DNA from 3 places in the Psychrobacillus sp. FSL H8-0487 genome. Region 1 is predicted to be linked to each of the others. Evidence: a T-box and tRNA genes for the amino acid it is inferred to sense, from the RefSeq annotation. Region 1 holds a T-box; the other regions hold tRNA genes.
The links. A T-box is a leader RNA that pairs with one kind of tRNA and senses whether it is charged. The one in region 1 lies ahead of MHI47_RS12245 (valine--tRNA ligase), so its partner is inferred to be a tRNA-Val.
Positions count from the first base shown of each region.

Region 2: it encodes a tRNA-Val, which carries the amino acid that the T-box ahead of MHI47_RS12245 (valine--tRNA ligase) is inferred to sense. The anticodon was not compared.
Region 3: it encodes a tRNA-Val, which carries the amino acid that the T-box ahead of MHI47_RS12245 (valine--tRNA ligase) is inferred to sense. The anticodon was not compared.

Region 1 covers NZ_JBBOZA010000001.1:2,390,405-2,403,595, reverse strand. The annotation lists gene hemC (hydroxymethylbilane synthase) at 1-566, shown strand, start outside; gene MHI47_RS12280 (uroporphyrinogen-III synthase) at 559-1,323, shown strand; gene hemB (porphobilinogen synthase) at 1,320-2,303, shown strand; gene hemL (glutamate-1-semialdehyde 2,1-aminomutase) at 2,303-3,598, shown strand; gene MHI47_RS12265 (GTP cyclohydrolase II) at 3,750-4,508, shown strand; gene ribD (bifunctional diaminohydroxyphosphoribosylaminopyrimidine deaminase/5-amino-6-(5-phosphoribosylamino)uracil reductase RibD) at 4,501-5,592, shown strand; gene MHI47_RS12255 (5' nucleotidase, NT5C type) at 5,617-6,195, shown strand; gene MHI47_RS12250 (hypothetical protein) at 6,264-6,854, shown strand; T-box leader at 7,078-7,303, shown strand; gene MHI47_RS12245 (valine--tRNA ligase) at 7,349-9,991, shown strand; gene MHI47_RS12240 (ATP-grasp domain-containing protein) at 10,180-10,992, opposite strand; gene MHI47_RS12235 (ATP-grasp domain-containing protein) at 10,989-11,867, opposite strand; gene MHI47_RS12230 (bifunctional folylpolyglutamate synthase/dihydrofolate synthase) at 11,954-13,177, shown strand.
Region 2 covers NZ_JBBOZA010000001.1:2,962,683-2,967,157, reverse strand. The annotation lists rRNA gene MHI47_RS15225 (23S ribosomal RNA) at 1-2,619, shown strand, start outside; rRNA gene rrf (5S ribosomal RNA) at 2,740-2,855, shown strand; tRNA gene MHI47_RS15215 (tRNA-Asn) at 2,864-2,938, shown strand; tRNA gene MHI47_RS15210 (tRNA-Ser) at 2,944-3,035, shown strand; tRNA gene MHI47_RS15205 (tRNA-Glu) at 3,060-3,134, shown strand; tRNA gene MHI47_RS15200 (tRNA-Val) at 3,196-3,271, shown strand; tRNA gene MHI47_RS15195 (tRNA-Met) at 3,306-3,380, shown strand; tRNA gene MHI47_RS15190 (tRNA-Asp) at 3,384-3,459, shown strand; tRNA gene MHI47_RS15185 (tRNA-Phe) at 3,592-3,667, shown strand; tRNA gene MHI47_RS15180 (tRNA-Thr) at 3,677-3,752, shown strand; tRNA gene MHI47_RS15175 (tRNA-Tyr) at 3,759-3,842, shown strand; tRNA gene MHI47_RS15170 (tRNA-Trp) at 3,849-3,922, shown strand; tRNA gene MHI47_RS15165 (tRNA-His) at 3,950-4,025, shown strand; tRNA gene MHI47_RS15160 (tRNA-His) at 4,060-4,135, shown strand; tRNA gene MHI47_RS15155 (tRNA-Gln) at 4,137-4,208, shown strand; tRNA gene MHI47_RS15150 (tRNA-Gly) at 4,212-4,286, shown strand; tRNA gene MHI47_RS15145 (tRNA-Cys) at 4,297-4,370, shown strand; tRNA gene MHI47_RS15140 (tRNA-Leu) at 4,412-4,475, shown strand, end outside.
Region 3 covers NZ_JBBOZA010000001.1:2,627,123-2,640,313, forward strand. The annotation lists tRNA gene MHI47_RS13370 (tRNA-Glu) at 385-456, opposite strand; tRNA gene MHI47_RS13375 (tRNA-Ser) at 463-553, opposite strand; tRNA gene MHI47_RS13380 (tRNA-Asn) at 559-633, opposite strand; tRNA gene MHI47_RS13385 (tRNA-Ile) at 638-714, opposite strand; tRNA gene MHI47_RS13390 (tRNA-Gly) at 722-795, opposite strand; tRNA gene MHI47_RS13395 (tRNA-Phe) at 802-877, opposite strand; tRNA gene MHI47_RS13400 (tRNA-Asp) at 952-1,027, opposite strand; tRNA gene MHI47_RS13405 (tRNA-Met) at 1,031-1,105, opposite strand; tRNA gene MHI47_RS13410 (tRNA-Ser) at 1,158-1,250, opposite strand; tRNA gene MHI47_RS13415 (tRNA-Ile) at 1,261-1,337, opposite strand; tRNA gene MHI47_RS13420 (tRNA-Met) at 1,344-1,417, opposite strand; tRNA gene MHI47_RS13425 (tRNA-Ala) at 1,442-1,517, opposite strand; tRNA gene MHI47_RS13430 (tRNA-Pro) at 1,530-1,606, opposite strand; tRNA gene MHI47_RS13435 (tRNA-Arg) at 1,612-1,688, opposite strand; tRNA gene MHI47_RS13440 (tRNA-Leu) at 1,704-1,792, opposite strand; tRNA gene MHI47_RS13445 (tRNA-Gly) at 1,808-1,882, opposite strand; tRNA gene MHI47_RS13450 (tRNA-Leu) at 1,900-1,984, opposite strand; tRNA gene MHI47_RS13455 (tRNA-Lys) at 2,009-2,081, opposite strand; tRNA gene MHI47_RS13460 (tRNA-Thr) at 2,088-2,163, opposite strand; tRNA gene MHI47_RS13465 (tRNA-Val) at 2,177-2,252, opposite strand; rRNA gene rrf (5S ribosomal RNA) at 2,278-2,393, opposite strand; rRNA gene MHI47_RS13475 (23S ribosomal RNA) at 2,515-5,443, opposite strand; rRNA gene MHI47_RS13480 (16S ribosomal RNA) at 5,639-7,193, opposite strand; gene MHI47_RS13485 (MgtC/SapB family protein) at 7,919-8,638, shown strand; gene MHI47_RS13490 (cation diffusion facilitator family transporter) at 8,653-9,642, shown strand; gene MHI47_RS13495 (iron-containing alcohol dehydrogenase) at 9,715-10,878, opposite strand; gene MHI47_RS13500 (Glu/Leu/Phe/Val family dehydrogenase) at 10,968-12,212, opposite strand; gene MHI47_RS13505 (ornithine--oxo-acid transaminase) at 12,295-13,191, opposite strand, start outside.

The DNA.
Region 1 (13,191 bases):
TAGTAGGAACAAGTAGTTTGAGAAGAAGTGCTCAGCTATTGTTGTTAAGACCGGATATCGAGATTAAATGGATTCGTGGTAATGTAGAGACACGTTTGAAAAAATTGCAAGATGGTGAGTATGATGCGATTATTTTAGCTGCAGCAGGTTTAAAACGTTTAGGCTGGAGCGATGAGGTCGTTACAGAATACTTAACTACGGAGGATTGCATCCCAGCAGTTGGACAAGGGGCTCTAGGTATTGAATGTCGCGCGGATGATCAAGAGTTAATCGATGAGCTTGGTAAACTATCTGACCATGACACATGGGTTGCAATAGAAGCAGAGCGTGCATTTTTATCTGCAATGGACGGTGGATGTCAAGTGCCAATCGCAGGCCATGCAACAATTAATGATGGTAAAATTACGATGACTGGACTAATTGCAGCGCCGGATGCATCCGTCGTATTCAAAGAAGTATTAACTGGAATGGATGCAGCTAGACTTGGGAAAGAACTTGCAAGTATTATGACCGAACAAGGAGCATACGATTTAATCCAACAAGTGAAGGCCGATTTGAATGTCTAATAAAACTCCTTTGTTAGGCGAGAATGTGATTTTTACGGGCATTCTTAGATCAACGGAAGCATCAGATCTTGTGGAAAGATTTGGTGGAAATGCAGTTATTGCTCCGATGATTGCTACAAAGGAGATAGTTAGTTCTCATGATTTGAGCCTTTTAGAGAGTTGTAACTTATATGATTGGCTTATCTTTACTAGTCAAAGTAGTGTAAAGGCATTTCATTCGAAAATGGTAAAATACCAACTAGATGCCAGTTTTTTTACAGCTAAAATAGCAGTAGTTGGTACAAAAACTGCAAGTGCCATTGAAAGCTTAGGACTTTCAGTCAATTTTACTCCTACTATATTTAGTGCTGATGTTTTTGTACAGGAGTTTCCGGAAGTTGTATCCTCCACTGCACGATGCTTATTTGTTAAAGGAAATCTTACAAAAGATACAATAAAGAATGGTCTGTCCAATCATGTACAGGAATGGACTATTTATGAAACAGTTGAGTTAGAGGAAAACAAAGAAAAAGTGGAGAATCTATTAAAGAACAGTGAAAAATGTTCTATTATCTTCACAAGTCCTTCTACCGCCGAAGTGTATCATCGCAGCATTGGGGCTTCCTTTGGGTATAATCATACAACTGTATGTGCAATTGGCCATATTACCAAGAATTATTTAGAATCTATGAATGTAACTGTGCAGGTTATGCCAGAAATTTACACCTTAAAAGATGTAATTGTTAAATTAGCGGAATGGAAAGGAAGAGTGCAATGACTGAATTATTTTTTCAACGTCATCGTCGTTTAAGACAATCAGCTGGAATTCGAGCAATGGTTAAGGAAACTTATTTACATAAGGAAGATTTAATCTATCCTATATTCGTAATGGAAGGCGAGAATATTAAAAACGAAGTATCTTCAATGCCAGGCGTTTTCCAATTCTCTCTTGACCGTTTAAATGAGGAAGTAGATGAAGTAGTAGACTTAGGAATTCCATCTGTTATTTTATTTGGGCTACCTGCGGAAAAAGATGCAGTTGGATCTGGGGCTTATCATAATCACGGAATTGTACAAGAAGCAATTCGTCAAATTAAAGCGCGTCATCCGCAATTAATAGTAATAGCAGATACTTGTCTATGTGAATTTACAGACCACGGACATTGTGGAGTAGTAGATGAAAACGAACGTATTTTAAATGATCCTTCGCTTGATTTGTTAGCAAAAACTGCTATAAGCCAAGCAGAAGCTGGCGCAGATATTATTGCTCCATCCAATATGATGGACGGCTTTGTAGCTGCAATTCGCCTTGGTTTAGATGAAGCTGGGTATAAGGATATACCAATCATGTCTTATGCGGTAAAATATGCATCGGCATATTACGGACCCTTCCGTGAAGCAGCAGACGGAGCACCAAAATTCGGTGACCGCAAAACGTATCAAATGGATTATTCTAATCGTATGGAAGCAATACGTGAAGCTTCATCCGACGTACAAGAGGGAGCAGATTTCCTAATTGTAAAACCAGCATTAGCATACTTAGATATTATTCGTGATGTAAAAAATACATTTGCTACACCGATTGTTGCTTACAATGTATCTGGAGAATATGCAATGGTAAAAGCAGCGGCAATTAATGGCTGGATCAACGAAAAAGAAACAGTGCTTGAAACACTAACAGGAATGAAACGTGCAGGAGCAGATATGATCTTAACCTATCATGCTAAAGATGTTGCCCGTTGGTTGGAGGGGAAATAATGACAAAATCATATGAGCAGTCTAAACAGGCATTTACAGAAGCAAAAGAACTAATGCCCGGTGGCGTAAATAGCCCCGTACGTGCGTTTAAATCCGTCGATATGGATCCTATTTTCATGGAGAGTGGAAAAGGTGCAATTATTAAAGATATCGATGGCAATGAATATATAGACTACGTTTTATCATGGGGACCACTTATTTTAGGGCATACGGAACCAAATGTTGTGAAAGCAATTCAACAGGTTGCAGAAACGGGAACAAGCTTTGGTGCTTCTACCTTAATCGAAAATAAATTAGCTAAACTAGTAATGGATCGTGTTCCATCCATCGAGATGGTTCGAATGGTTTCTTCTGGTACGGAAGCAACGATGAGTGCACTTCGTTTAGCACGTGGTTTTACTGGTCGCAACAAAATTTTGAAATTTGAAGGTAGTTATCATGGTCATGGAGATAGCTTACTGATAAAAGCGGGATCTGGTGTTGCAACACTAGGTTTACCTGATAGTCCTGGTGTTCCGGAGTCAGTGGCTAAAAATACAATAGCTGTACCTTTTAACGATTTAGAAAGCGTTCGTCATGTCTTTGAAAACTTTGGAGACGACTTGGCAGCTGTAATCGTAGAGCCTGTAGCAGGTAATATGGGTGTTGTTCCTCCAGTAGAAGGATTCTTAGAAGGATTACGCGAACTAACGGAGAAAAACGGAACGGTATTAATCTTTGATGAAGTGATGACGGGTTTCCGTGTAGGATATAACTGTGCACAAGGCTATTATGGTATTACACCTGATTTAACTTGTTTAGGCAAGGTAATAGGTGGAGGACTTCCTGTAGGGGCATTTGGCGGTAAACGTGAAATCATGGAAATGATTGCACCAGCTGGACCTGTTTATCAAGCAGGTACATTATCAGGTAATCCTTTAGCTATGACAGCTGGTTACGAGACATTAACACGTTTAAATGAACAAACATATGATTATTTTATCGAGCTAGGGGATATACTTGAAAAAGGGTTCCGAGAAGCAGCGACAAAATATAATATTCCGCATACAGTGAATCGTGCAGGTTCAATGATCGGTTTCTTCTTAACAAATGAAGATGTGGTAAACTTTGATACAGCGAAAACGTCTGATTTAGAATTATTCGCTAAGTATTTCCGTCTTATGGCAGAAGAAGGAATTTATTTACCACCTTCTCAGTTTGAAGGATTATTCCTCTCGAGTGCACATACTGTAGAGCATATAGAAAAAACAATTCAAGCATTCCATACAGTATTTGAAAAACTTTCGATGAACTAAATAGCAATTGGAGCCTTGCATTAGTTGCAAGGCTCTTTTAGTCTAATGTAATTGACAAATATTGATTACTAAAATATAATTACTTACGAAAAGTAATCTACTAAGAATACTATAGAGATACTATTATGTTTTGGAGAAATGAGGATATAGAATGCCAAATGTGAAAGAAATATCTAATGATGTAGTAAATGTATTAAAAGATAAAATTAAAGTTATTAAGACTGATGAAAGTTCGATTTATCTAGTTGGACCTATTCGACTGCCGGTAAATTTAAATGGTAATACAGTTATATTCCAGTGGTATAGCTGGTTAAATAGTGATGAATACACAGAAGATATCAATCAAATAATAAGTAATTTATCCTCCTCTAACTTAGCTGAATACCAACAGTCGAGCGTGTTAGTATACGGAGACTTTAAAGAGACCGAGGAGTCACTAATCCGCATGCACTCCATCTGCCATACGGGGGATATTTTTGGGAGTAAGCGTTGTGATTGTGGTTTCCAATTAAAACAGTCTATGCAAATGATCGTCAACAACGGAGCTGGTGCATTATTTTATCTAGCAAATCATGAAGGTAGAGGCATTGGTCTATTTAGTAAAGCAATGGCCTATATTCTACAAGAAAATGGTTCGGATACAGTAGAGGCTAATGAAAAACTAGGCTTTGTAGACGATTCTAGAAATTATGGAGATGCGATCGAAGTCTTAAAAGTATTGCGTTCAAAACCTGTTACGTTGATAACGAACAATCCAAAGAAAGTAAAAGCATTAAAGGACGCAGGTTTGGCTGTAGCGGGGCGTACTCCATTATGGGGGGACGTTTCCGAATACAATGAAAAATACTTACACACGAAAATAAATCGTTCAGGTCATATGGAGGAAGAAGGTACTTTTCAAAATGACTAATCACGCATTTTATATGGATCTTGCCCTGCAAAATGCGAGAGCAATGAAAGGACAAACAGATCCGAATCCATTAGTAGGAGCAGTGATTGTAAATAATAATCGTATCGTTGGTATTGGTGCGCATATGAAACCTGGAGAGCCTCATGCAGAAATTCATGCTATTAGAATGGCAGGGGAGCATGCAAAAGGTGCTACGATTTATGTCACACTGGAACCATGTTCCCATCACGGAAGAACTGGCCCTTGTGCTGAAGCAATTGTTGCAGCTGGTATTAAAACCGTTGTCATTGCAACGCTCGACCCAAATCCAATCGTATCAGGGCGAGGAGTCAAAATTCTAGAGGATGCTGGGATAAATGTGATTACCGGTATTCAAGAGGAAGCCTCTAAAAGGATGAATGAAGTATTCAACAAGTTTATCGTAACAGAGAAGCCTTTTGTGACATTAAAATCGGGGATAACGTTAGACGGTAAAATTGCCACACACTCTGCTCATAGTAAATGGATTACGTCTGCAGATGCACGAGAGGATGTTCATCATCTTAGGAATGAGCATTTGGCCATTTTAGTCGGGGTTAATACTGTTATGGAAGATAATCCAGAACTAACTACTCGTATTGAAAATGGTCGTAATCCGATTCGTATCGTTTTAGACTCAACATTGAAAATTCCTTTAGATGCCAAGCTAGTAACCGATCAATTAGCGCAGACGTGGATTTTTACAAGTGCAAATTATGACCATGATAAAAAAGAGAAGCTAATCAATCAAGGCGTTCAAGTGTTCCATACAACCGGAACTACCCATGTAGATGTACAAGAAGTCGTTCAAATATTAGGTGAAAATTCTATCTCCTCTTTGTTAATTGAAGGTGGAGGGACGATCAATGCAGCATTTTTGGAAAATAAATTAATTGATAAAGCGGTTATTTATATTGCACCTAAGTTAATAGGTGGTAAAAATGCTCCGACCTTTATGGAGGGTAGCGGTATTGACTTAATGAGTGATGCAGTTGAGCTAATCGATACGGAAATTCAAAAAATAGGGAAAGACTTTAAGTTTGTTGGTTATCCAACTTACAAATAAGATGTAATGGATGTGGCACATTAGATGAAATTTGGATTTGATATTGATGATACATTGATCAATTTAAGAGAACATGCTTTTCATATTTATAACGAAAAGTTAGGACAACAAGTGGAGTTAGATAAATTTCATGCGCTAGATAGAGTTGAAATACATGAATTATTCGGAATGTCCGATGAAGCGGGCTCTAAAATGTGGAATGATACATTGGAACAAATATATTATACTAATTGTCCGGCATACCCAGATGCTGTAGAAACGTTAGTAAATCTACAACAACAGGGACATGAGGTATACTATATTACGGCTAGACCAGCAGAACATCGTGAAAGAACGATGAATTGGTTAATGGAACAAGGATTCCCAGTCACAGAAGAAAAATTTTTTTGTGGCATGAAGGATCAAGCGAAGGTAAATATTATTCGGGACTTACAGTTGGATTATTATTTCGACGATAAGCCAGACGTATTAAACACATTAACAGATGATACATTACAAGTTTATGTGAAAACGCAATCGTATAACCAACATCTTACAATTCCAAGGTTAACAAATTGGTTAGAACTAAAGCAGATTATGGATAAAAACAACGACAAAAAGTAATTCTAAGTGAAATATGTTCTATCCCTTTTGTTCTATTCATAAGTTGTCCTATAGAAGGAGGATGACTTATGACGACAAAAACCTGGGATGTAAAAGAACAATTTCGTTTTCCACCAAGCTTTGGGGTTCCGAAAGAAATTAAAAATGTTGCAGTAACTCCTCAATGCGAAGTCACTGAGAAGGAGAATATTATTCAAATAGTAGGTATATACCACATCACCTGCCACGTTAAGTTTGAGGAAGGTGAAGAGGAGCATCATGCTACGAGCGAATTCACCGAGATTGAAGACTTAGATCTGCAAGGTGAGGTCGGCTATTTTGAATATGCAGTACCAATGAGTATCGAGTTCGGTAAAGACAAATTAAAAGAAGGTTCCAAGCCAACAGTTCAAGTGAACCATATTAACTCGAAACCAACAGAGCATGCGGCAATTGAAGTTGGGTGGACTGTACACTGTGAATACGAGGAAGCTCCTGTACCCGTTCCAGTTAAACCAGTTGCAGAAGTAGAAGCACCAAACCCTGCTGAACCAGTGGAAGTGAAAATACCGCAAGGCGAGGAGTTCGAGCTTCAATTCATTTTAGATTTGGATGATGGATATTCAAAGCTAACATTCCCATCAAATAATGTTCTTATAAAACAAAAAACAGATGAGTAGTAATAGTACCAATAAGAGGAAATCCCATGTGGTAGGCACGATTAGTACTCGTATTAATTGGAAAGTACAAATGGGAATACTTACATGCTTACAATAGAAACGTGTTTTACGTAACCAATCGGGCAATAAATATGGGTTATATCCTTTTCTCATTGTAATTCTCCTTTCACCATACTAGACTTGACGGCATATAATAATATCCTTTACAATGGAACAAATGAATAGAGATGCAATGAATGGGAAGAGTAGAATGATTTGGTTCTCAAAAGAAAGGAAACAATTTGCTGAAATGTTTCTGTTAACCGCCATTTGAAGGTAGCCCACGAGCAGTATTTGTGAACGTAAGTAGCAAATGCCGGTTTGAAGCCGTTATCGAATTGAGAGCGTGATGCGTTTTTTAGCATTCGCGAATAAAGGTGGTACCGCGAACAAACTCCTTCGTCCTTTAATGACGATAGGAGTTTTTTTATATTCTTTTTTAGGAGGAACTGACAATGACAAACGAAACAACGATGTCCACAAAGTATGATCCGCAGTCGATTGAAAAAGGACGGTATGAATGGTGGTTAGAAGGAAAATACTTCGAAGCTCATCCAGAAAGCGATAAAGAACCTTATACTATCGTAATTCCACCACCGAATGTTACCGGTAAACTACATTTAGGTCACGCATGGGATACTACATTACAAGATATTATTGTTCGTATGAAACGTATGCAAGGATATGATGCTTTATGGCTTCCGGGTATGGACCATGCAGGTATCGCAACACAAGCGAAAGTAGAAGAAAAACTGCGTGCTGATAATATTACAAGATATGATTTAGGCCGCGAAAAGTTTGTCGAAGAAACATGGAAGTGGAAAGAAGAATACGCTGGCCATATCCGTGCACAATGGTCGAAACTTGGACTTGGTTTAGATTATTCTCGTGAGCGCTTTACTTTAGACGAAGGATTATCAAATGCAGTGAAAGAAGTATTCGTAAAGTTGTATAACAAAGGCTTAATCTACCGCGGCGAATACATTATCAACTGGGATCCAGCAACTAAAACGGCACTTTCCGATATTGAAGTAATCCACAAAGATGTACAGGGTGCATTCTATCATATGCATTACCCACTTGCAGATGGTACTGGATCAATCGATGTTGCTACTACTAGACCAGAAACAATGCTTGGGGATACCGCAGTAGCAGTACATCCAGAAGATGATCGTTATAAGCATTTAATCGGAAAAACAGTAAAACTTCCGATTATTGGTCGCGAAATACCGATTGTTGGAGATGATTACGTTGATATGGAGTTTGGAAGTGGCGCAGTGAAAATTACACCTGCACATGATCCAAATGACTTTGAAATCGGTAACCGTCACAACTTACAGCGTATTTTAGTAATGAATGAAGACGGTACGATGAATGGGAATGCAGCTACTTATAATGGAATGGACCGTTTTGAATGTCGTAAACAAATCGTTAAAGATTTACAAGATGCAGGAGTTCTATTCAAAATTGAAGAACATGCGCATTCAGTAGGACATTCTGAACGAAGTGGAGCAGTAGTTGAACCATATCTATCTACTCAATGGTTTGTTAAAATGCAACCACTTGCGAAAGAAGCTATAAAACTTCAAGAAGCAGAAGGAAAAGTGAATTTTGTACCAGATCGTTTTGAAAAAACGTATTTGCGTTGGATGGAAAATATTCATGACTGGTGTATATCACGTCAATTATGGTGGGGACATCGTATTCCAGCTTGGTATCATAAAGAAACTGGAGAAATTTATGTTGGGAACGAAGCACCAGCTGATCCAGAAAACTGGAATCAGGATAACGATGTCTTAGATACTTGGTTCTCCTCGGCATTATGGCCGTTTTCTACATTAGGTTGGCCAGATGCAGAAAACGAAGAGTTCAAAAAGTATTATCCTACAAATGCGCTCGTAACTGGTTATGACATTATATTCTTCTGGGTTTCTCGTATGATTTTCCAAGGGATAGAATTTACTGGTACTCGTCCTTTTGATGATGTTCTAATACACGGTCTGGTACGTGCGGAAGACGGTCGTAAGATGTCTAAATCGCTAGGAAATGGTATTGATCCAATGGATATTATTGATCAATACGGAGCAGATTCGCTACGTTACTTCCTAAGTACTGGATCATCACCTGGGCAAGATTTACGTTTCTCAACAGAAAAAGTAGAAGCAGTTTGGAACTTTGCCAACAAAATTTGGAATGCATCTCGTTTTGCATTAATGAATATGGATGGCTTGAAATTTGAAGAGATAAATTTAGATGGTAAAAAATCGGTTGCGGATGCATGGATTCTTACACGTTTAAATGAAACGATTGAGCAAGTAACAAGACTTTCAGATCGTTATGAATTTGGTGAAGTTGGTCGTGCGCTTTATAACTTCATCTGGGATGATTTCTGTGACTGGTATATTGAAATGGCAAAACTTCCACTTAACGGGGAAGATGAAGAAGCGAAAAAAATGACACGGTCCGTACTAGCTTATGTTTTAGACAATACTATGCGTCTATTACATCCATTTATGCCATTCATTACAGAAGAAATTTGGCAAAACCTTCCGCATGAAGGCGAGTCGATTACAGTTGCTGCTTGGCCGACTGTAAACGAAGCACTTTCAAACAAAGAAGAAGCGGACAATATGAAGTTACTTTCTGAAATTATCCGCTCGGTTCGTAATATTCGTTCAGAAGTACAAACGCCAATGAGCAAAAAAGTTCCTTTATATGTTTCCGCGAAGGATGCAAATACATTAGCCGTATTAGAAGCAAATGCTAAGTATTTGGAGCGTTTCTGTAATCCAGAACCGCTTGTAATAGGATTAGAATTAGAAGCACCTAGTCAATCGATGTCTGCTGTAGTTACCGGAGCTGTTTTATATCTTCCGCTACAAGGGTTAATCGATATTGATGCCGAGAAAGCTCGTTTAACAAAAGAGCTAGAAAAATGGGCTAAAGAAGTGAAGTTAGTTCAAGGGAAACTATCTAATGAACGCTTTGTTTCCAAAGCACCAGAGGCAGTAGTTGCAGAAGAACGTGCAAAAGAAGCTGACTATCTAGAGAAGCACGCATCTGTATTGAAGCGTATGGAAGAATTAAATAATCTATAAAAATTTGAGCGTGCACCCAATGATTTGGGTGCACGCTTTTTTGCGGAGAAGAGTTCTCCAGATTCCAGGGATTTTTCGTGACATTCGGGTGATTCTCGGGAATATTCTAATGATTTTTCATCATATTCAGGTGATTCTCCGCTACTTTCTGGTGTTTCCATTCAAACGCCAAAAAAGAGAGAGGACGATTAAATCTCGTCTCTCTCTTTTTTTGTGAGTTTCTTATGAATGTATTCCATTATAGGCTCTGCAATATCTTCTTTAGTTGTTTCGTAATAGGATCTTGCACCAACGGGATCTTCGATTTCATTGAAAAGCCAGGTTTCATCCGGCAATAGAAGAAAATCAATACCAATATAATCACTATTAAGCGCTTTAGCTATTTTCTCTACTTCTGCACGTTGTTGTGAGTCTAGCATGTATTTTTCAACTGTACCACCTAGTGTGAAATTAGATTTAAAACTATCTGTTGATCCAATTCTTTTTACAGCACCCACTACTTCTTCACCAATCATAAACACACGTACATCAGTAGAATTTGTTTCAATATACTGCTGGACGATAATTGTGTTTTCGGAAAACGTATTTAGGAAGGAAGTGGCTTCTTTTTGGGTTTTAACTAATTCCACTTGCTTCCCGCCGTGCCCGTCGATTGTTTTTAGTATAATTGGGTATTCGTTTATCTCAGTATCATTTACTATTTTTTTAGTTGGAACAGTTGCAATACCAAGAAGCTGTACAAACTGTATTGCTTTTAATTTGTCATTGGCAATAACATTTACCTCTGCCCGATTGAACATTGGTATATTGCGTTGTTCTAATTGTTTTGCAAGTTGCGGGTTTCTGGAACGAAAGAATATAAAGTCTGCTTCTGGGATGGGACTTTGATCATCTACTACTGTTAACGTTAACGAATATTGACTCGAAGCATTTATTAATCGATCAATGAAGCTTCGGTTACGTTCTATTTCGGCTTTTTCGTAAATGAGCAATCCATTCATACAACAGCAGCTCCTATTTTAGATTGAATATATTCGATCATAGCATCCCCAACATTTATACCAGTCACATTAAAGATGTTACGAATATGTGCAACGCCATTTACTTCACAAACGAGTGGTTCTTCATTATCCCCAAATAACAAATCTACACCTGCGAACTCTGCACCTAAAGCTTCAGCAGCTTGGATTGCTACTTCCATTTGTCGGGACGTAAGAATAATAGGGGAGGCGGAGCCGCCGTTTGTTATATTGGCACGGAAATCTGTTTGAGATTCGCGAAACATACAGGCAACGACTTGGCCGCCTACTACATTTACACGGATGTCTCTACCTCTACTATTTGCGATAAATTGTTGAAAGACGTATTCGATTCCTGCAAGTTCTTCTATTTTCGCAAAGAATTGTTCTCTATTTTCTATTAAATACACCTTCATACCAAATGATCCATGTGCTTCTTTAATAATCATAGGTAATGGAATTACTTGCAATACTTGTTCGAAGTAACCTGATTCTTGTATAGAAAATCCTAGATATACTTTAGGTGCTACGATGGTAACTGGCATTGGCACTCCGGCATTTGCCAACATCATGTATTGCCTTGCTTTATTATCACAAATTTCAATAACATTTGGATCATTAAATACTGGAATACCCTCATTTTTTAAATACTGGGCAAGCAAAATATCTTTGTCTAAAAACACGACAAAATCTGGTTTAGCATGTAACCTTTGCTGGACATTCATCAGCACTTCATAATTTTTCACTAAAATGGCATGAATATCATGTCTATCCGCCGCTTCCTTTAACAGAAGAGCTTGATCGATAAATTTATCATGTGTAAGACTACCGTTGTATACGATCCAACATGTTTGCATAATGAATGACCTCCACTAGTACGTGTTATAATGTGTTCACAAGAAGTTTAGCACGAAATTTAATCAGACGGAATAGGGTGAACTACGTGGAAATAAAAAATTTTAATAAATATAAAATAAAATGGCATATAGAGAGTGAAACAATTATTAAACCAGGACTTGAGATGATTCAGTCAGCACTGCAGAAACTGGGCAATCCCCAGGATAAGCATAAAGTTATTCATGTAGCTGGGACAAATGGAAAAGGCTCTACGATCGCTTTCTTGACAGCTTTAGCAAGTGAACATGGCTTGAGTTATGGATCCTTTACAAGCCCAAGTATAATCGATGTACATGATCAAATTCAGATAAACAGTATACCTGTTACAGAAAAACAAATGGATAACGCTTTTGCCCTTATGCAAAAAAGAGGGATAAGTGGTATGTTAACGGATTTTGAATTACTAACAGTGGCAGCCTTTTTAATTTTTGAGACGGTGGAATTAGATGTTTTATTCATTGAAGCAGGCATGGGAGGACGTCTCGATAGTACGAACGTCATGAAAAATTCAGTAGCTGTTATACCTAGCATTTCCATTGACCATACAAATTTCTTGGGAGATACAATTGAAAAAATTAGTTGGCATAAAGCAGGGATATTAAAGGCCAATAGCCAATTAATAATAGGGTCCTTATTAGAACCAGCGAAAAAAATCATGTACAAAGAAGCAGAAGAGAAAAATGCGACTGTAATAGAGTACGACAAAGATTTTCGAGTAGTGAAAGAACGGTATACATATAAAGAATATTCATTTGCAAATTTAAATCCCCAAATGATAGGGGAGCACCAACAATCAAATATGGCATTGGCTATAACATCATTGCTTATAAGTGGTTTTGATTTAGTAGAATCACAAGTCCAATTAGCTGTGAAAAATGCAAGATTGGCAGGCAGAATGGAGAAAGTTAGAGATAATCTTTATATGGATGGGGCTCATAATAGGGCAAGTGTGGATGCTCTAGTAGAAACGTTAAAAGAGAGATTTCCAGATAAGCAAATCCATTTTATCGTAGGTATATTGAAAGATAAGGAATATAGTGTTATGTTAAGGAAGTTAGAGGAAATTGGTAGTTCTTTTGAATTCGTTAACTTCCAACATGAGAGAGCTTTAGATGCAATCGTTTTATATAAATTATGTAATAATAGTTCTAAAGTATTAAAAAAAGATACGAACGAAGTGGACTTTAACGAGAATTCTGAAGATTCTATTACAATTGTCACTGGTTCTTTTTATTTCATCGCTGAGTTAAAAGAAAAAACAGGAATTTAGTAATTGAAACATTC
Region 2 (4,475 bases), 570 kb from region 1:
ACATAGAGTTACAAAGGAATGAGTTAGACGAAGCGATCTGGAAAGGTCCGCAGGATAGGGTAAAAGCCCCGTAGTCTAAAATTCATTCTCTCTTGAGTGTATCCTGAGTACGGCGGAACACGTGAAATTCCGTCGGAATCTGGGAGGACCATCTCCCAAGGCTAAATACTACCTAGTGACCGATAGTGAACCAGTACCGTGAGGGAAAGGTGAAAAGCACCCCGGAAGGGGAGTGAAATAGATCCTGAAACCGTGTGCCTACAAGTAGTTAGAGCCCGTTAATGGGTGATAGCGTGCCTTTTGTAGAATGAACCGGCGAGTTACGATCCCATGCAAGGTTAAGTCGAGAAGACGGAGCCGCAGCGAAAGCGAGTCTGAATAGGGCGAATGAGTATGTGGTCGTAGACCCGAAACCAGGTGATCTACCCATGTCCAGGATGAAGGTAAGGTAACACTTACTGGAGGTCCGAACCCACGCACGTTGAAAAGTGCGGGGATGAGGTGTGGGTAGCGGAGAAATTCCAATCGAACCTGGAGATAGCTGGTTCTCTCCGAAATAGCTTTAGGGCTAGCCTCAAACGTTAGAATCTTGGAGGTAGAGCACTGTTTGGACTAGGGGCCCATCCCGGGTTACCGAATTCAGACAAACTCCGAATGCCAATGATTTATGTTTGGGAGTCAGACTGCGAGTGATAAGATCCGTAGTCAAGAGGGAAACAGCCCAGACCACCAGCTAAGGTCCCAAAGTATTTGTTAAGTGGAAAAGGATGTGGCGTTGCTTAGACAACCAGGATGTTGGCTTAGAAGCAGCCATCATTTAAAGAGTGCGTAATAGCTCACTGGTCGAGTGACGCTGCGCCGAAAATGTATCGGGGCTAAACAAATCACCGAAGCTGTGGATTGATACCTTTGGTATCAGTGGTAGGAGAGCGTTCTAAGGGCGTTGAAGTCAGACCGGAAGGACTGGTGGAGCGCTTAGAAGTGAGAATGCCGGTATGAGTAGCGAAAGACGGGTGAGAATCCCGTCCACCGTATGACTAAGGTTTCCTGAGGAAGGCTCGTCCGCTCAGGGTTAGTCGGGACCTAAGCCGAGGCCGATAGGCGTAGGCGATGGATAACAGGTTGATATTCCTGTACCACCAAACCACCGTTTGAGTAATGGGGGGACGCAGAAGGATAGGGTAAGCATGCTGTTGGTTATGCATGTCCAAGCAGTAAGGTGTGAATGTAGGCAAATCCGCATTCTTTAACATTGAGCTGTGATGGCGAGGACGTATGTCTAGAGTTCCTGATTTCACACTGCCAAGAAAAGCCTCTAGCGAGGTGAAAGGTGCCCGTACCGCAAACCGACACAGGTAGTCGAGGAGAGAATCCTAAGGTGAGCGAGAGAACTCTCGTTAAGGAACTCGGCAAAATGACCCCGTAACTTCGGGAGAAGGGGTGCTCTTTTGGGTTCATAGCCTAGAAGAGCCGCAGTGAATAGGCCCAGGCGACTGTTTAGCAAAAACACAGGTCTATGCAAAACCGTAAGGTGAAGTATATGGGCTGACGCCTGCCCGGTGCTGGAAGGTTAAGAGGAGTGCTTAGCGCAAGCGAAGGTGCGAATTGAAGCCCCAGTAAACGGCGGCCGTAACTATAACGGTCCTAAGGTAGCGAAATTCCTTGTCGGGTAAGTTCCGACCCGCACGAAAGGCGTAACGATCTGGGCACTGTCTCAACGAGAGACTCGGTGAAATTATAGTACCTGTGAAGATGCAGGTTACCCGCGACAGGACGGAAAGACCCCGTGGAGCTTTACTATAGCTTGATATTGAATTTTGGTGCAACTTGTACAGGATAGGCAGGAGCCTTAGAGCCCGGAGCGCCAGCTTCGGAGGAGGCGTCGGTGGGATACTGCCCTGGTTGTATTGAAATTCTAACCCATACCCGTAACCCGGGTAGGAGACAGTGTCAGGCGGGTAGTTTGACTGGGGCGGTCGCCTCCTAAAGTGTAACGGAGGCGCCCAAAGGTTCCCTCAGAATGGTTGGAAATCATTCGAAGAGTGTAAAGGCAGAAGGGAGCTTGACTGCGAGACCTACAAGTCGAGCAGGGTCGAAAGACGGGCTTAGTGATCCGGTGGTTCCGCATGGAAGGGCCATCGCTCAACGGATAAAAGCTACCCCGGGGATAACAGGCTTATCTCCCCCAAGAGTCCACATCGACGGGGAGGTTTGGCACCTCGATGTCGGCTCATCGCATCCTGGGGCTGTAGTCGGTCCCAAGGGTTGGGCTGTTCGCCCATTAAAGCGGTACGCGAGCTGGGTTCAGAACGTCGTGAGACAGTTCGGTCCCTATCCGTCGTGGGCGTAGGAAATTTGAGAGGAGCTGTCCTTAGTACGAGAGGACCGGGATGGACACACCGCTGGTGTACCAGTTGTTCTGCCAAGAGCATCGCTGGGTAGCTATGTGTGGACGGGATAAGTGCTGAAAGCATCTAAGCACGAAGCCCCCCTCAAGATGAGATTTCCCATTACGCAAGTAAGTAAGATCCCTCAAAGACGATGAGGTAGATAGGTTCGGGGTGGAAGCGTGGCGACACGTGCAGCTGACGAATACTAATCGATCGAGGACTTAACCAAATTTTGTTTAACGTAACAATGTCGTTTATCCAGTTTTGAAAGTACAAAAAAAAATATAAAAAAAGCTTGAATTATTTTCTAGTTTTGTTATACTAAGTATTGTCTTTCAAATTAATAAGGTCTAGTGATGATGGCGAAGAGGTCACACCCGTTCCCATACCGAACACGGAAGTTAAGCTCTTCAGCGCCGATGGTAGTTGGGGGTCTCCCCCTGTGAGAGTAGGACGTTGCTAGGCTGTATTATTCCGAAGTAGCTCAGTGGTAGAGCAATCGACTGTTAATCGATTGGTCGTAGGTTCGAGTCCTACCTTCGGAGCCATTTTAGGAGAGCTGTCCGAGTGGCCGAAGGAGCACGATTGGAAATCGTGTAGGCGGGTTAAACTGTCTCAAGGGTTCAAATCCCTTGCTCTCCGCCAGATTAGTTTTCTACATAAAAGTATGGCCCCTTGGTCAAGCGGTTAAGACACCGCCCTTTCACGGCGGTAACACGGGTTCGAATCCCGTAGGGGTCACCATTTATTAAATTGAACGAATGAAGTTGACGCAGAGATGCGAAGCTTATCGTAATTTTACCCAGGAGGATTAGCTCAGCTGGGAGAGCATCTGCCTTACAAGCAGAGGGTCGGCGGTTCGAGCCCGTCATCCTCCACCATTTCTTTTGAACAAATTAGCAATTATAGTATTGTCGCGGGGTGGAGCAGTGGTAGCTCGTCGGGCTCATAACCCGAAGGTCGCAGGTTCAAATCCTGTCCCCGCAACCAAATGGTCCCGTGGTGTAGCGGTTAACATGCCTGCCTGTCACGCAGGAGATCGCCGGTTCGATCCCGGTCGGGACCGCCATTTTTTAAAAGATTGGTGATAAGCAAGAAGGTCTAGGAAGCGATTGAGTGATGGAAGGAACGTACTAAAGTACGTGACTAACTGAACGAATGAAGCTGACAAAGAGATTCGCAGCTTAGCACAATCGAATTTGGCTCAGTAGCTCAGTCGGTAGAGCAAAGGACTGAAAATCCTTGTGTCGGCGGTTCGATTCCGTCCTGAGCCACCATATTTATACGCCGGAATAGCTCAACTGGTAGAGCAACTGACTTGTAATCAGTAGGTTGAGGGTTCAAGTCCTTTTTCCGGCACCATACACTGGTGGGGTAGCGAAGTGGCTAAACGCGGCGGACTGTAAATCCGCTCCTTCGGGTTCGGCGGTTCGAATCCGTCCCCCACCACCAGTTTTTAGGGGCATAGTTTAACGGTAGAATAGAGGTCTCCAAAACCTTTGATGTGGGTTCGATTCCTACTGCCCCTGCCAATTTTTTTTAGTTAGCTTTGAATAATGGCGGTTGTGGCGAAGTGGTTAACGCATCGGATTGTGATTCCGACATTCGGGGGTTCAATTCCCCTCAGTCGCCCCATATTCCTTAGTAGTTAGCTCTTTTTTTATTTGTGGCGGTTGTGGCGAAGTGGTTAACGCACCGGATTGTGATTCCGGCATTCGGGGGTTCAATTCCCCTCAGTCGCCCCATTGGGGTATAGCCAAGCGGTAAGGCAATGGATTTTGATTCCATCATGCCCTGGTTCGAATCCAGGTACCCCAGTTTGCGGAAGTAGTTCAGTGGTAGAACACCACCTTGCCAAGGTGGGGGTCGCGAGTTCGAACCTCGTCTTCCGCTCCAATTACTTTACGGCGGCATAGCCAAGTGGTAAGGCACAGGTCTGCAACACCTTTATCACCGGTTCAAATCCGGTTGCCGCCTCCAATTTTTTAAAAATGATTTAATAACTGCCTAGTATTTATTTTGCCGGTGTGGCGGAATTGGCAGACGCGCGGGACTCAAAATCCCGTATCCTCTGGATGTGCCGGT
Region 3 (13,191 bases), 240 kb from region 1:
TGAGCAGATTATTTAGCTGCTCATCTGTTTTTATTATCCCGTACAAATTTTATATTCTTTCAGTGCTACAAAATCTATATAATGTGAACATATTTCTGTATCGAAAGTTAGTCTCTATAAAGGCATGGTGTCTTTTGAAGAAAGTATTACCAGGAATACATCGTATAGCTTCCATAACTTTTATTGTTCTAAACAGTTCTTACCTGACCTTCAACTCAGACAGCTACAGTTTTGCTTTCCGTGTATAAACCACTCTCTATTTTCACAGAAGATCAATACTCTAACCAATCAAATACTTAAGCCTGCACAGGATCTTTTTTAGTAATATCTTTTTCTAGTACAATAAAAAAAGGTAACCAATGATTGGTTACCTTTTTTTGAGTATGACCCCTACGGGATTCGAACCCGTGTTACCGCCGTGAAAGGGCGGTGTCTTAACCGCTTGACCAAGGGGCCTATATATGGCGGAGAAGGAGGGATTTGAACCCTCGCACCGGTTGCCCGATCTACACCCTTAGCAGGGGCGCCTCTTCAGCCACTTGAGTACTTCCCCATATATGGCTCCGAAGGTAGGACTCGAACCTACGACCAATCGATTAACAGTCGATTGCTCTACCACTGAGCTACTTCGGAATAATGGTGGGCCTAAATGGACTCGAACCATCGACCTCACGCTTATCAGGCGTGCGCTCTAACCAGCTGAGCTATAGGCCCATTATTTTGGAGCGGGTGAAGAGAATCGAACTCTCATCATCAGCTTGGAAGGCTGAGGTTTTACCACTAAACTACACCCGCATTAAATGGTGGCTCAGGACGGAATCGAACCGCCGACACAAGGATTTTCAGTCCTTTGCTCTACCGACTGAGCTACTGAGCCTCTTCAATCTTAAAATAAAAGCTAATTGTTTAGGCTATATTTACAATTGATATGTATTAATATTATTAAATAAATGGCGGTCCCGACCGGGATCGAACCGGCGATCTCCTGCGTGACAGGCAGGCATGTTAACCGCTACACCACGGGACCATTTGGTTGCGGGGACAGGATTTGAACCTGCGACCTTCGGGTTATGAGCCCGACGAGCTACCACTGCTCCACCCCGCGACAATAAAATACTTAAGGATTATTATTACTTCCACAAACAATAAGATAAAAATGGAGGAGGAAGAGGGATTCGAACCCCCGCGCGGTATGACCCGCCTGTCGGTTTTCAAGACCGATCCCTTCAGCCGAACTTGGGTATTCCTCCAAGACATTGTTGGTGGACCTTGCAGGACTCGAACCTGCGACCGGACGGTTATGAGCCGTCTGCTCTAACCAACTGAGCTAAAGGTCCTTAAGATGGCGGCAGAGGGAGTCGAACCCACGACCTTTCGGGTATGAACCGAGTGCTCTAGCCAACTGAGCTACACCGCCATGATTTTCAAACTAATTTATAAATGGTGGAGCCTAGCGGGATCGAACCGCTGACCTCCTGCGTGCAAGGCAGGCGCTCTCCCAGCTGAGCTAAGGCCCCATAAATAATAACTGGTCGGGAAGACAGGATTCGAACCTGCGACCCCTTGGTCCCAAACCAAGTGCTCTACCAAGCTGAGCTACTTCCCGTTATATGGTGCGCTCGGCAGGACTCGAACCTGCAACCTCTTGATTCGTAGTCAAGTGCTCTATCCAATTGAGCTACGAGCGCAATGTTTCAAAAAAGTGGTGCCGAGGACCGGAATCGAACCGGTACGGTAGTCACCTACCGCAGGATTTTAAGTCCTGTGCGTCTGCCAGTTCCGCCACCCCGGCACTTTAGTGAATCTTTGGAGCGGAAGACGAGGTTCGAACTCGCGACCCCCACCTTGGCAAGGTGGTGTTCTACCACTGAACTACTTCCGCTCGGTTATTAAATTAAATGGTGCGGGTGAAGGGAGTCGAACCCCCACGCCTTGCGGCGCTAGATCCTAAGTCTAGTGCGTCTGCCAGTTCCGCCACACCCGCATACATAATTCACTGAAAAAGTGATGAGCCATGTAGGATTCGAACCTACGACCCTCTGATTAAAAGTCAGATGCTCTACCAACTGAGCTAATGGCTCGGAAAATGGTGCCGGAGAAAGGACTTGAACCCTCAACCTACTGATTACAAGTCAGTTGCTCTACCAGTTGAGCTACTCCGGCAGGAGTAAATATATGGTGGAGGATGACGGGCTCGAACCGCCGACCCTCTGCTTGTAAGGCAGATGCTCTCCCAGCTGAGCTAATCCTCCTGGGTAAGTTATGTATTTATTGCAAGCCCAGCGACGTCCTACTCTCACAGGGGGAAACCCCCAACTACCATCGGCGCTGAAGAGCTTAACTTCCGTGTTCGGTATGGGAACGGGTGTGACCTCTTCGCCATCATCACTAGACTTGAATAATTATTGAAAGACAAGTTTTATTATACCAACTCTGTAGAATATTACAAGAGTTATTTTAAAAAAATTTTATTCTTTCAAAACTGGATAAACGACATTGTTACGTTAAACAAATTTGGTTAAGTCCTCGATCGATTAGTATTCGTCAGCTGCACGTGTCGCCACGCTTCCACCCCGAACCTATCTACCTCATCGTCTTTGAGGGATCTTACTTACTTGCGTAATGGGAAATCTCATCTTGAGGGGGGCTTCGTGCTTAGATGCTTTCAGCACTTATCCCGTCCACACATAGCTACCCAGCGATGCTCTTGGCAGAACAACTGGTACACCAGCGGTGTGTCCATCCCGGTCCTCTCGTACTAAGGACAGCTCCTCTCAAATTTCCTACGCCCACGACGGATAGGGACCGAACTGTCTCACGACGTTCTGAACCCAGCTCGCGTACCGCTTTAATGGGCGAACAGCCCAACCCTTGGGACCGACTACAGCCCCAGGATGCGATGAGCCGACATCGAGGTGCCAAACCTCCCCGTCGATGTGGACTCTTGGGGGAGATAAGCCTGTTATCCCCGGGGTAGCTTTTATCCGTTGAGCGATGGCCCTTCCATGCGGAACCACCGGATCACTAAGCCCGTCTTTCGACCCTGCTCGACTTGTAGGTCTCGCAGTCAAGCTCCCTTCTGCCTTTACACTCTTCGAATGATTTCCAACCATTCTGAGGGAACCTTTGGGCGCCTCCGTTACACTTTAGGAGGCGACCGCCCCAGTCAAACTACCCGCCTGACACTGTCTCCTACCCGGGTTACGGGTATGGGTTAGAATTTCAATACAACCAGGGCAGTATCCCACCGACGCCTCCTCCGAAGCTGGCGCTCCGGGCTCTAAGGCTCCTGCCTATCCTGTACAAGTTGCACCAAAATTCAATATCAAGCTATAGTAAAGCTCCACGGGGTCTTTCCGTCCTGTCGCGGGTAACCTGCATCTTCACAGGTACTATAATTTCACCGAGTCTCTCGTTGAGACAGTGCCCAGATCGTTACGCCTTTCGTGCGGGTCGGAACTTACCCGACAAGGAATTTCGCTACCTTAGGACCGTTATAGTTACGGCCGCCGTTTACTGGGGCTTCAATTCGCACCTTCGCTTGCGCTAAGCACTCCTCTTAACCTTCCAGCACCGGGCAGGCGTCAGCCCATATACTTCACCTTACGGTTTTGCATAGACCTGTGTTTTTGCTAAACAGTCGCCTGGGCCTATTCACTGCGGCTCTTCTAGGCTATGAACCCAAAAGAGCACCCCTTCTCCCGAAGTTACGGGGTCATTTTGCCGAGTTCCTTAACGAGAGTTCTCTCGCTCACCTTAGGATTCTCTCCTCGACTACCTGTGTCGGTTTGCGGTACGGGCACCTTTCACCTCGCTAGAGGCTTTTCTTGGCAGTGTGAAATCAGGAACTCTAGACATACGTCCTCGCCATCACAGCTCAATGTTAAAGAATGCGGATTTGCCTACATTCACACCTTACTGCTTGGACATGCATAACCAACAGCATGCTTACCCTATCCTTCTGCGTCCCCCCATTACTCAAACGGTGGTTTGGTGGTACAGGAATATCAACCTGTTATCCATCGCCTACGCCTATCGGCCTCGGCTTAGGTCCCGACTAACCCTGAGCGGACGAGCCTTCCTCAGGAAACCTTAGTCATACGGTGGACGGGATTCTCACCCGTCTTTCGCTACTCATACCGGCATTCTCACTTCTAAGCGCTCCACCAGTCCTTCCGGTCTGACTTCAACGCCCTTAGAACGCTCTCCTACCACTGATACCAAAGGTATCAATCCACAGCTTCGGTGATTTGTTTAGCCCCGATACATTTTCGGCGCAGCGTCACTCGACCAGTGAGCTATTACGCACTCTTTAAATGATGGCTGCTTCTAAGCCAACATCCTGGTTGTCTAAGCAACGCCACATCCTTTTCCACTTAACAAATACTTTGGGACCTTAGCTGGTGGTCTGGGCTGTTTCCCTCTTGACTACGGATCTTATCACTCGCAGTCTGACTCCCAAACATAAATCATTGGCATTCGGAGTTTGTCTGAATTCGGTAACCCGGGATGGGCCCCTAGTCCAAACAGTGCTCTACCTCCAAGATTCTAACGTTTGAGGCTAGCCCTAAAGCTATTTCGGAGAGAACCAGCTATCTCCAGGTTCGATTGGAATTTCTCCGCTACCCACACCTCATCCCCGCACTTTTCAACGTGCGTGGGTTCGGACCTCCAGTAAGTGTTACCTTACCTTCATCCTGGACATGGGTAGATCACCTGGTTTCGGGTCTACGACCACATACTCATTCGCCCTATTCAGACTCGCTTTCGCTGCGGCTCCGTCTTCTCGACTTAACCTTGCATGGGATCGTAACTCGCCGGTTCATTCTACAAAAGGCACGCTATCACCCATTAACGGGCTCTAACTACTTGTAGGCACACGGTTTCAGGATCTATTTCACTCCCCTTCCGGGGTGCTTTTCACCTTTCCCTCACGGTACTGGTTCACTATCGGTCACTAGGTAGTATTTAGCCTTGGGAGATGGTCCTCCCAGATTCCGACGGAATTTCACGTGTTCCGCCGTACTCAGGATACACTCAAGAGAGAATGAATTTTAGACTACGGGGCTTTTACCCTATCCTGCGGACCTTTCCAGATCGCTTCGTCTAACTCATTCCTTTGTAACTCTATGTAGAGTGTCCTACAACCCCAAAAGGCAAGCCTTTTGGTTTGGGCTATTCCCGTTTCGCTCGCCGCTACTCAGGGAATCGAATTTTCTTTCTCTTCCTCCAGGTACTTAGATGTTTCAGTTCCCTGGGTGTGTCTCAGATGCGCTATGTATTCACGCAAATGTACTGCTCCATTACGAACAGTGGGTTTCCCCATTCGGAAATCTCCGGATCAAAGCTCACTTACAGCTCCCCGAAGCATATCGGTGTTAGTGCCGTCCTTCGTCGACTCCTAGTGCCAAGGCATTCACCGTGCGCCCTTATTAACTTAACCTAAAAGTTAAAAAGTCTTACACGTCGTGATTACGTAAATAATCACAACAGAATTTCTTGTTGTTTATTGTTTCAATGTCGTTTTATCCAGTTTTCAAAGAACAAGCGTTGAATCTTCATATAAAATGAACATTCAAAACTGAACTGCAAAACGTTAAGATACGAATAAAAATCCGTATTCCGATATTATCCTTAGAAAGGAGGTGATCCAGCCGCACCTTCCGATACGGCTACCTTGTTACGACTTCACCCCAATCATCTGTCCCACCTTCGGCGGCTGGCTCCCGTAAGGGTTACCCCACCGACTTCGGGTGTTACAAACTCTCGTGGTGTGACGGGCGGTGTGTACAAGGCCCGGGAACGTATTCACCGTGGCATGCTGATCCACGATTACTAGCGATTCCGGCTTCATGTAGGCGAGTTGCAGCCTACAATCCGAACTGAGAACGGTTTTATGGGATTTGCTCACCCTCGCGGGGTTGCGACCCTCTGTACCGTCCATTGTAGCACGTGTGTAGCCCAGGTCATAAGGGGCATGATGATTTGACGTCATCCCCACCTTCCTCCGGTTTATCACCGGCAGTCACCTTAGAGTGCCCAACTGAATGCTGGCAACTAAGATCAAGGGTTGCGCTCGTTGCGGGACTTAACCCAACATCTCACGACACGAGCTGACGACAACCATGCACCACCTGTCACCGCTGTCCCCGAAGGGAAAAGCCTATCTCTAGGCCGGTCAGCGGGATGTCAAGACCTGGTAAGGTTCTTCGCGTTGCTTCGAATTAAACCACATGCTCCACCGCTTGTGCGGGCCCCCGTCAATTCCTTTGAGTTTCAGTCTTGCGACCGTACTCCCCAGGCGGAGTGCTTAATGCGTTAGCTGCAGCACTAAGGGGCGGAAACCCCCTAACACTTAGCACTCATCGTTTACGGCGTGGACTACCAGGGTATCTAATCCTGTTTGCTCCCCACGCTTTCGCGCCTCAGCGTCAGTTACAGACCAGAAAGCCGCCTTCGCCACTGGTGTTCCTCCAAATCTCTACGCATTTCACCGCTACACTTGGAATTCCGCTTTCCTCTTCTGTACTCAAGTCCCCCAGTTTCCAATGACCTTCCACGGTTGAGCCGTGGGATTTCACATCAGACTTAAAGGACCGCCTGCGCGCGCTTTACGCCCAATAATTCCGGACAACGCTTGCCACCTACGTATTACCGCGGCTGCTGGCACGTAGTTAGCCGTGGCTTTCTAATGAGGTACCGTCAAGGTACGAGCAGTTACTCTCGTACTTGTTCTTCCCTCACAACAGAGTTTTACGATCCGAAAACCTTCTTCACTCACGCGGCATTGCTCCATCAGACTTTCGTCCATTGTGGAAGATTCCCTACTGCTGCCTCCCGTAGGAGTCTGGGCCGTGTCTCAGTCCCAGTGTGGCCGATCACCCTCTCAGGTCGGCTACGCATCGTCGCCTTGGTGAGCCGTTACCTCACCAACTAGCTAATGCGCCGCGGGCCCATCCTGTAGTGACAGCGAGATGCCGTCTTTTAACATCTCCCCATGTGAGGAAATGGATTATTCGGTATTAGCCCCGGTTTCCCGGAGTTATCCCAATCTACAGGGCAGGTTGCCCACGTGTTACTCACCCGTCCGCCGCTAAATCAGAAGAAGCAAGCTTCTTCGTCATTCGCTCGACTTGCATGTATTAGGCATGCCGCCAGCGTTCGTCCTGAGCCAGGATCAAACTCTCCATAATAGTTCACTTCCAGTATGCAGAGCACATTGAAAGCGAACAAATTAGAACTAGTTTAAAAGCTCATTTTGTTTTGCTATCATCCTAACGAGTTAGTTGAAAGCTATATTTCTTAACGTTTTGCATGTTCAGTTTTCAATGTTCATGTTGTTCGCGTCGTTTTGACGACTTTATTAGTATAACTTATTTCAGATTTGATGTCAAACACTTTTTTTAACTTTTTTTAAGTTGTTTGTATCTCGTTCCGAAGGACAAGTATTAATATACATCGTCTAGAAAGAAAAAGCAACCCTTTTTGTGAAAAAAACTTTAATATCTATTAAACTCTTGAATTGTTGAGCTCTTACAATCACTTAATAAGTTCTTCCAGAATAACTCATGAGAAATCTAGCCTTCTTATTCCGTTCATAAAAGACTACCAACCCTCTACAGCAAATTCAATCAGCGTGATTTCAAATATTAGTTTGACTAATAGAGCTCACCCTAAAGCAATAATGAAATAAGTTAGAAATTGATACATACGTCAGAACTTTATTTTAACATCTTCTATACTTATAATAGGAGATAATAAGAAATCTCCCAATCTACTACTATGCTTTTAGTTTCAAGTGCATCCACCTTAAGTATAAATTATCACTCTACAGATCTCCATATTTAATGTCCTTCTTAGATTAAATCGATTTGTAAAATATCTTCAACCCCTATAAAGAATAAAGGAGGAGTTATCGATGGAATGGGTAAACTACTTGGATGATTATACTGAAATTACATTTAAATTAATCTTTGCTGCATTATTAAGTTTAATAATAGGTATAGAAAGGGAACTAAAAAAGAAACCTATTGGATTAAAGACAAGTATAGTGATTGCAACATTTAGTTGTCTCCTTACTTATATATCAATAGAAGCAGCTTACACCGCCATTCCGAATGATGCTATAAATATTACAATGGATCCTTTGCGTTTGGCAGCACAAATAGTAAGCGGTATAGGTTTTCTCGGTGCAGGAGTTATACTCCGTAAAGGTAATGATACTATAACTGGTTTAACAACCGCAGCTATGATTTGGGGAGCTGGCGGAATTGGTATAGCTGTAGGTGCTGGATTTTATATGGAATCCGCTCTTAGTGTAATTATCGTAATAATAGGAATTGAGTTAATCCCTCCCCTTCTCACAAAAGTAGGTCCAAAACGGCTGAGATCCAAGGAGCTATCTCTAACAGTTGTGGTAAGAAATCCAGAAAGCATTCCCAAAGTATATGACTATTTACAAGGAAGCGGTGTTTATATAGAAAGTATTCGCATTAAAGACGTCACTTTAGACAATAATACAATTAAACATGAAATGAATATGAGGTTATCAATAATCACTAAGAAAAATACTGCAGAATTTTACGCTACCATTAAAAAACAAAAATTTATCGAATCGGTAGATGTAGAATCTATTTAAAAAGGAGTAATCATATGGGAGAATTATTTAGGTTGTTAAAAGGTGGTAATAAGCCTTCATTATTAGCAGCAGTTGTAAATACTATTATTGCAATTTTAAAAGGTGGTGCGTTTTTCTTTACAGGAAATGTAGCTATGTTTGCAGAGATGATGCACTCCATTGGCGATGCAGCAAACCAATTCTTTGTTTATATTGGGTCATCCTTATCTAAGAAAGCCCCTACGCCAAGATTTCCAAATGGTTTTGGACGCTTAGTAAACCTCGTTTGCTTAGGCGCTGTAATTATTGTCGGAATTTTATCTTATGAAACAATTATAGAAGGTTGGCACCATATTCAACACCCGACTGAATCTACAGGTGTTGCCATTACCCTAAGCGTACTTGCTATTGCCATAATTTTGGAATTTGCCGTCTTATATAAAGCTGGAAAAGAAATTTTGCATGAAGTCGGGATTAAAGGAACCGCCTTTTCTCCATTAACAACAAGCTTTACTCACTTAAAGAGAGCTAAACCTGCAACAAAGCTTGTTTTTATGGAGGACTTAGTAGCAACAGCAGGAGGAATATTAGCGTTTGTGGCAGTTTTAATTTCCCACTTTACTGGTTTTTTACAAGCAGAAGGTATAGCTTCTATTATGATCGGTATTATGATGTTCTATGTAGTAGGGAAAGTATTCTTAGACAACGCTCGAGGCGCACTAGGGGAAACAGACGAACAAATGCTCACTCATATTGCTCATATTGTATCTGAGAACCCGCATGTAAAGGATATTCAAAAGCTTGAAGTTATAAAAGAAGGTGAATATCTCCATGTGGAAATAATTATTGAGATAGATCCTCAATATTCTTTCGCCGAGGTGGACGATATTCAGGATAAAATTAAAGAACTTATTTTAAATCAACAAGGAGTAACAGATATTACAATCTCCTTTGATGAAGATGACGGAATCAGAACGTGGACTGAACATCGAGATCAACGTACCGTGTTAAAAACACGTGATTAGTGTTATCGAAAACAATATTAATAAGAAAACCACATGACGAATTCTGCCATGTGGTTTTCTTATTTCTTACTATTATAGACAAGCTGTTAAAATTGTTTTTGTATCTTCTGCATTTAACTTATGGAAATTACCATATTCTCCATAAACCATTGCTTTTTCTACCATCAAATCGATCTTGCTTTCATCTATATTGTAATCACCTAATGTAGAAGGTGCATTCAATGACTTCCAAAACGCTTCTAAGCGATCAATTCCTTCATACGCTACTTCTTCTACTGATTTACCTTCAGAATTCACGTTAAAGACATTAATTGCTAGCTTAGCAAAACGCTGAGGATTTACTTTTACATTATGACGCATCCATCTAGGGAAAACGATAGCTAATCCTCCACCGTGTGGAATGTCATAAACTGCTGAAATCGCATGTTCTAAATTATGACTTGCCCAGTCCCCGTTGTACCCCATTTGTAGGAAGCCATTTAACCCTAATGTACCTGCAAATAGAATAGTTTCACGGTGCTCATAATTTGTAAGGTCTTCTATGAGTTTTGGTCCTACTTCTATTACTGTACGAAGAGTACCTTCTATCATTTCATCTTGAACCGGTGTATTTGTCGCATTGTTATAATATTGTTCGAACATATGAGACATCATATCCACTATTCCATAAACCGTTTGATCAAGAGGAACAGTGAACGTGTTTACTGGATCCAAAATAGAGAATTTAGGATAAACTAAAGGACTTCCCCATCCATACTTCTCTAGAGTTTCTTCATTAGTAATAACAGATCCAGAATTCATCTCTGAACCGGTTGCTGCAAGAGTTAAAATAGTTCCAAAAGGTAAAGCTTCTTGTGGAACCGCTTTACGTGAAACAAAGTCCCAAGCATCTCCGTCGTATTTAGCTGCAACTGCGATAAGTTTCGTACAATCAATTACGGAACCTCCACCAACTGCTAGCAAAACATCAATGCCTTCTTTTTTACAGATCTCTGCTCCCTTTCTAGCTGTGGATAGTCTAGGGTTTGGTTCCACCCCTGCAAGTTCAAAAACTTCCATTCCTGTTTCTTTTAATTCAGTCATAACGCTATCATATAAACCATTTTTCTTGATACTACCCCCGCCGTAAACAACAAGGACTTTCTTTCCGTATAATGATAATTCCCCTTTTAACTTTGATAGTTGATCTTTACCAAATATCAATTTTACAGGGTTATAAAATGAAAAAGCATTCATTTGACATCCTCCTCTTTCCATACTTTCTTAATAATAAAAAAACCGCTTGTAAAAAACAAGCGGTTCACCTTACTAGTACTTCAATTATATTATACCCATCCACGGAAACGTGACGCTTCCGCAGTTTTACGTACACCTACCATGTAAGCAGCTAAACGCATATCGATATTACGAGTGGATGCCACTTCATAGATATTTGCGAATGCATCTACCATTTTCTTCACTAGTTTCTCATCTACTTCTTCTTCAGTCCAGTAATAACCTTGGTTATTTTGAACCCATTCAAAGTAAGAAACTGTTACACCACCAGCACTTGCTAAAACATCAGGAACTAATAGAATTCCTCTGTCATAAAGAATTTTTGTACCTTCTGTTGTAGTTGGTCCATTGGCAGCCTCTACTACGATCTTCGCTTTAATATTATGAGCATTTTCAGCAGTAATTTGGTTCTCAATAGCAGCTGGAACTAAAATATCACAATCTAATTCTAATAACTCTTGGTTAGAAATCGTATTTTCAAATAGAGTTGTTACAGTACCAAAGCTATCACGACGATCTAATAGATAGTCAATATCTAAACCATTAGGATCATGTAAAGCTCCGTAAGCATCGGAAATAGCAATAACTTTTGCACCTTGATCACTCAAAAACTTAGCTAAGAAGCTTCCTGCATTACCAAAACCTTGGATAACAACGCGCGCTCCTTGCATATCAATATCACGTTTTTTTGCAGCTTCATTGATAATAATAGTAACACCTTGAGCAGTCGCACGGTCGCGTCCTTGTGAACCACCAAGTACAAGTGGTTTACCAGTGATGAAACCTGGTGAATTGAATTGGTCCATACGACTATATTCATCCATCATCCATGCCATGATTTGAGCATTTGTAAATACGTCTGGAGCAGGAATGTCTTTTGTCGGTCCAACGATTTGTCCTACCGCACGTACATATCCACGGCTTAGACGTTCAATTTCTCCCATTGACATTTCGCGCGGATCACAAATAACTCCACCTTTACCTCCACCATAAGGAAGGTCCACAATACCAGCTTTTAATGTCATCCACATAGATAAAGCTTTCATTTCATCTGGTGTTACACCTGGATGAAAACGTACTCCACCTTTTGTAGGTCCAACAGCATCATTATGCTGTGAACGGTATCCAGTGAATACCTTTACTGTATTGTCATCCATGCGTACTGGAATTCGAACTTCTAGCATCCTTAGTGGTTCTTTCAAAAGGTCATACATTGCTTCGTCATAACCAAGTTTGTTCAGAGCCTCTTTAATTACAGCCTGAGTTGATGTAAACAGGTTTAAATTTTCAGCCATTTTATATTTTCGCCTCTTTAATATTTAATAATTTCTTCGGAACCATTGTAACATAGAATTGTTGATATTTGTCTAAAAATTATTATTTATTGAATACTTTCTGGATTCTTTCAATTGCCCAATCTAACTCTTCTTTTGAAATGATTAGAGGTGGAGCAAAACGAATTACTGTATCATGTGTTTCCTTACATAATAAGCCTAATTCTTTAAGTTCTTCACAGAATGGACGTGCGTCTTCTGTTAATTCCATTCCAATAAACAATCCACGACCGCGTACTTCTTTAATAGAAGAATGTTTAATTTCTTTCAATGCATCCATAAAGTAATTTCCTAGTTCTAGGGAGCGAGCCGCTAATTTTTCATCTATCAACACGTCTAACGCTGCGATTGAAACCGCACATGCCATAGGGTTACCACCAAAAGTAGACCCATGAGATCCCGGATTAAATACACTTAGAATTTCTTTGTTTGCAACGATACATGAGATTGGGAAAACTCCACCGCCTAATGCTTTTCCTAGTATATACATATCTGGATCTATATCTTCCCATTCAGATGCGAACATTTTACCAGTACGGCAAAGACCAGCTTGGATTTCATCCGCGATAAATAAAACATTATTCTCGCGACATAATTCAAGCGCTGCCTTCATGAATCCAGCAGGTGGAATGATAATTCCAGCTTCCCCTTGAATTGGTTCAATTATAAATGCTGCCGTGTTAGGAGTAATTGCAGCTTTCAACGCTTCTAAATCACCATAAGGTATTAACTTAATACCTGGAAGCATTGGGCCAAATCCTCTTTTGTATTCAGGATCAGATGAAAGTGAAACCGCTCCCATAGTACGACCGTGGAAGTTTCCATTACAAGCAATTACCTCTGCTTGGTCAGCTGCTACATCTTTTACATCATATGCCCATCTACGAGCTGCTTTAAATGCTGTTTCAACTGCTTCTGCTCCAGTATTCATTGGTAAGAC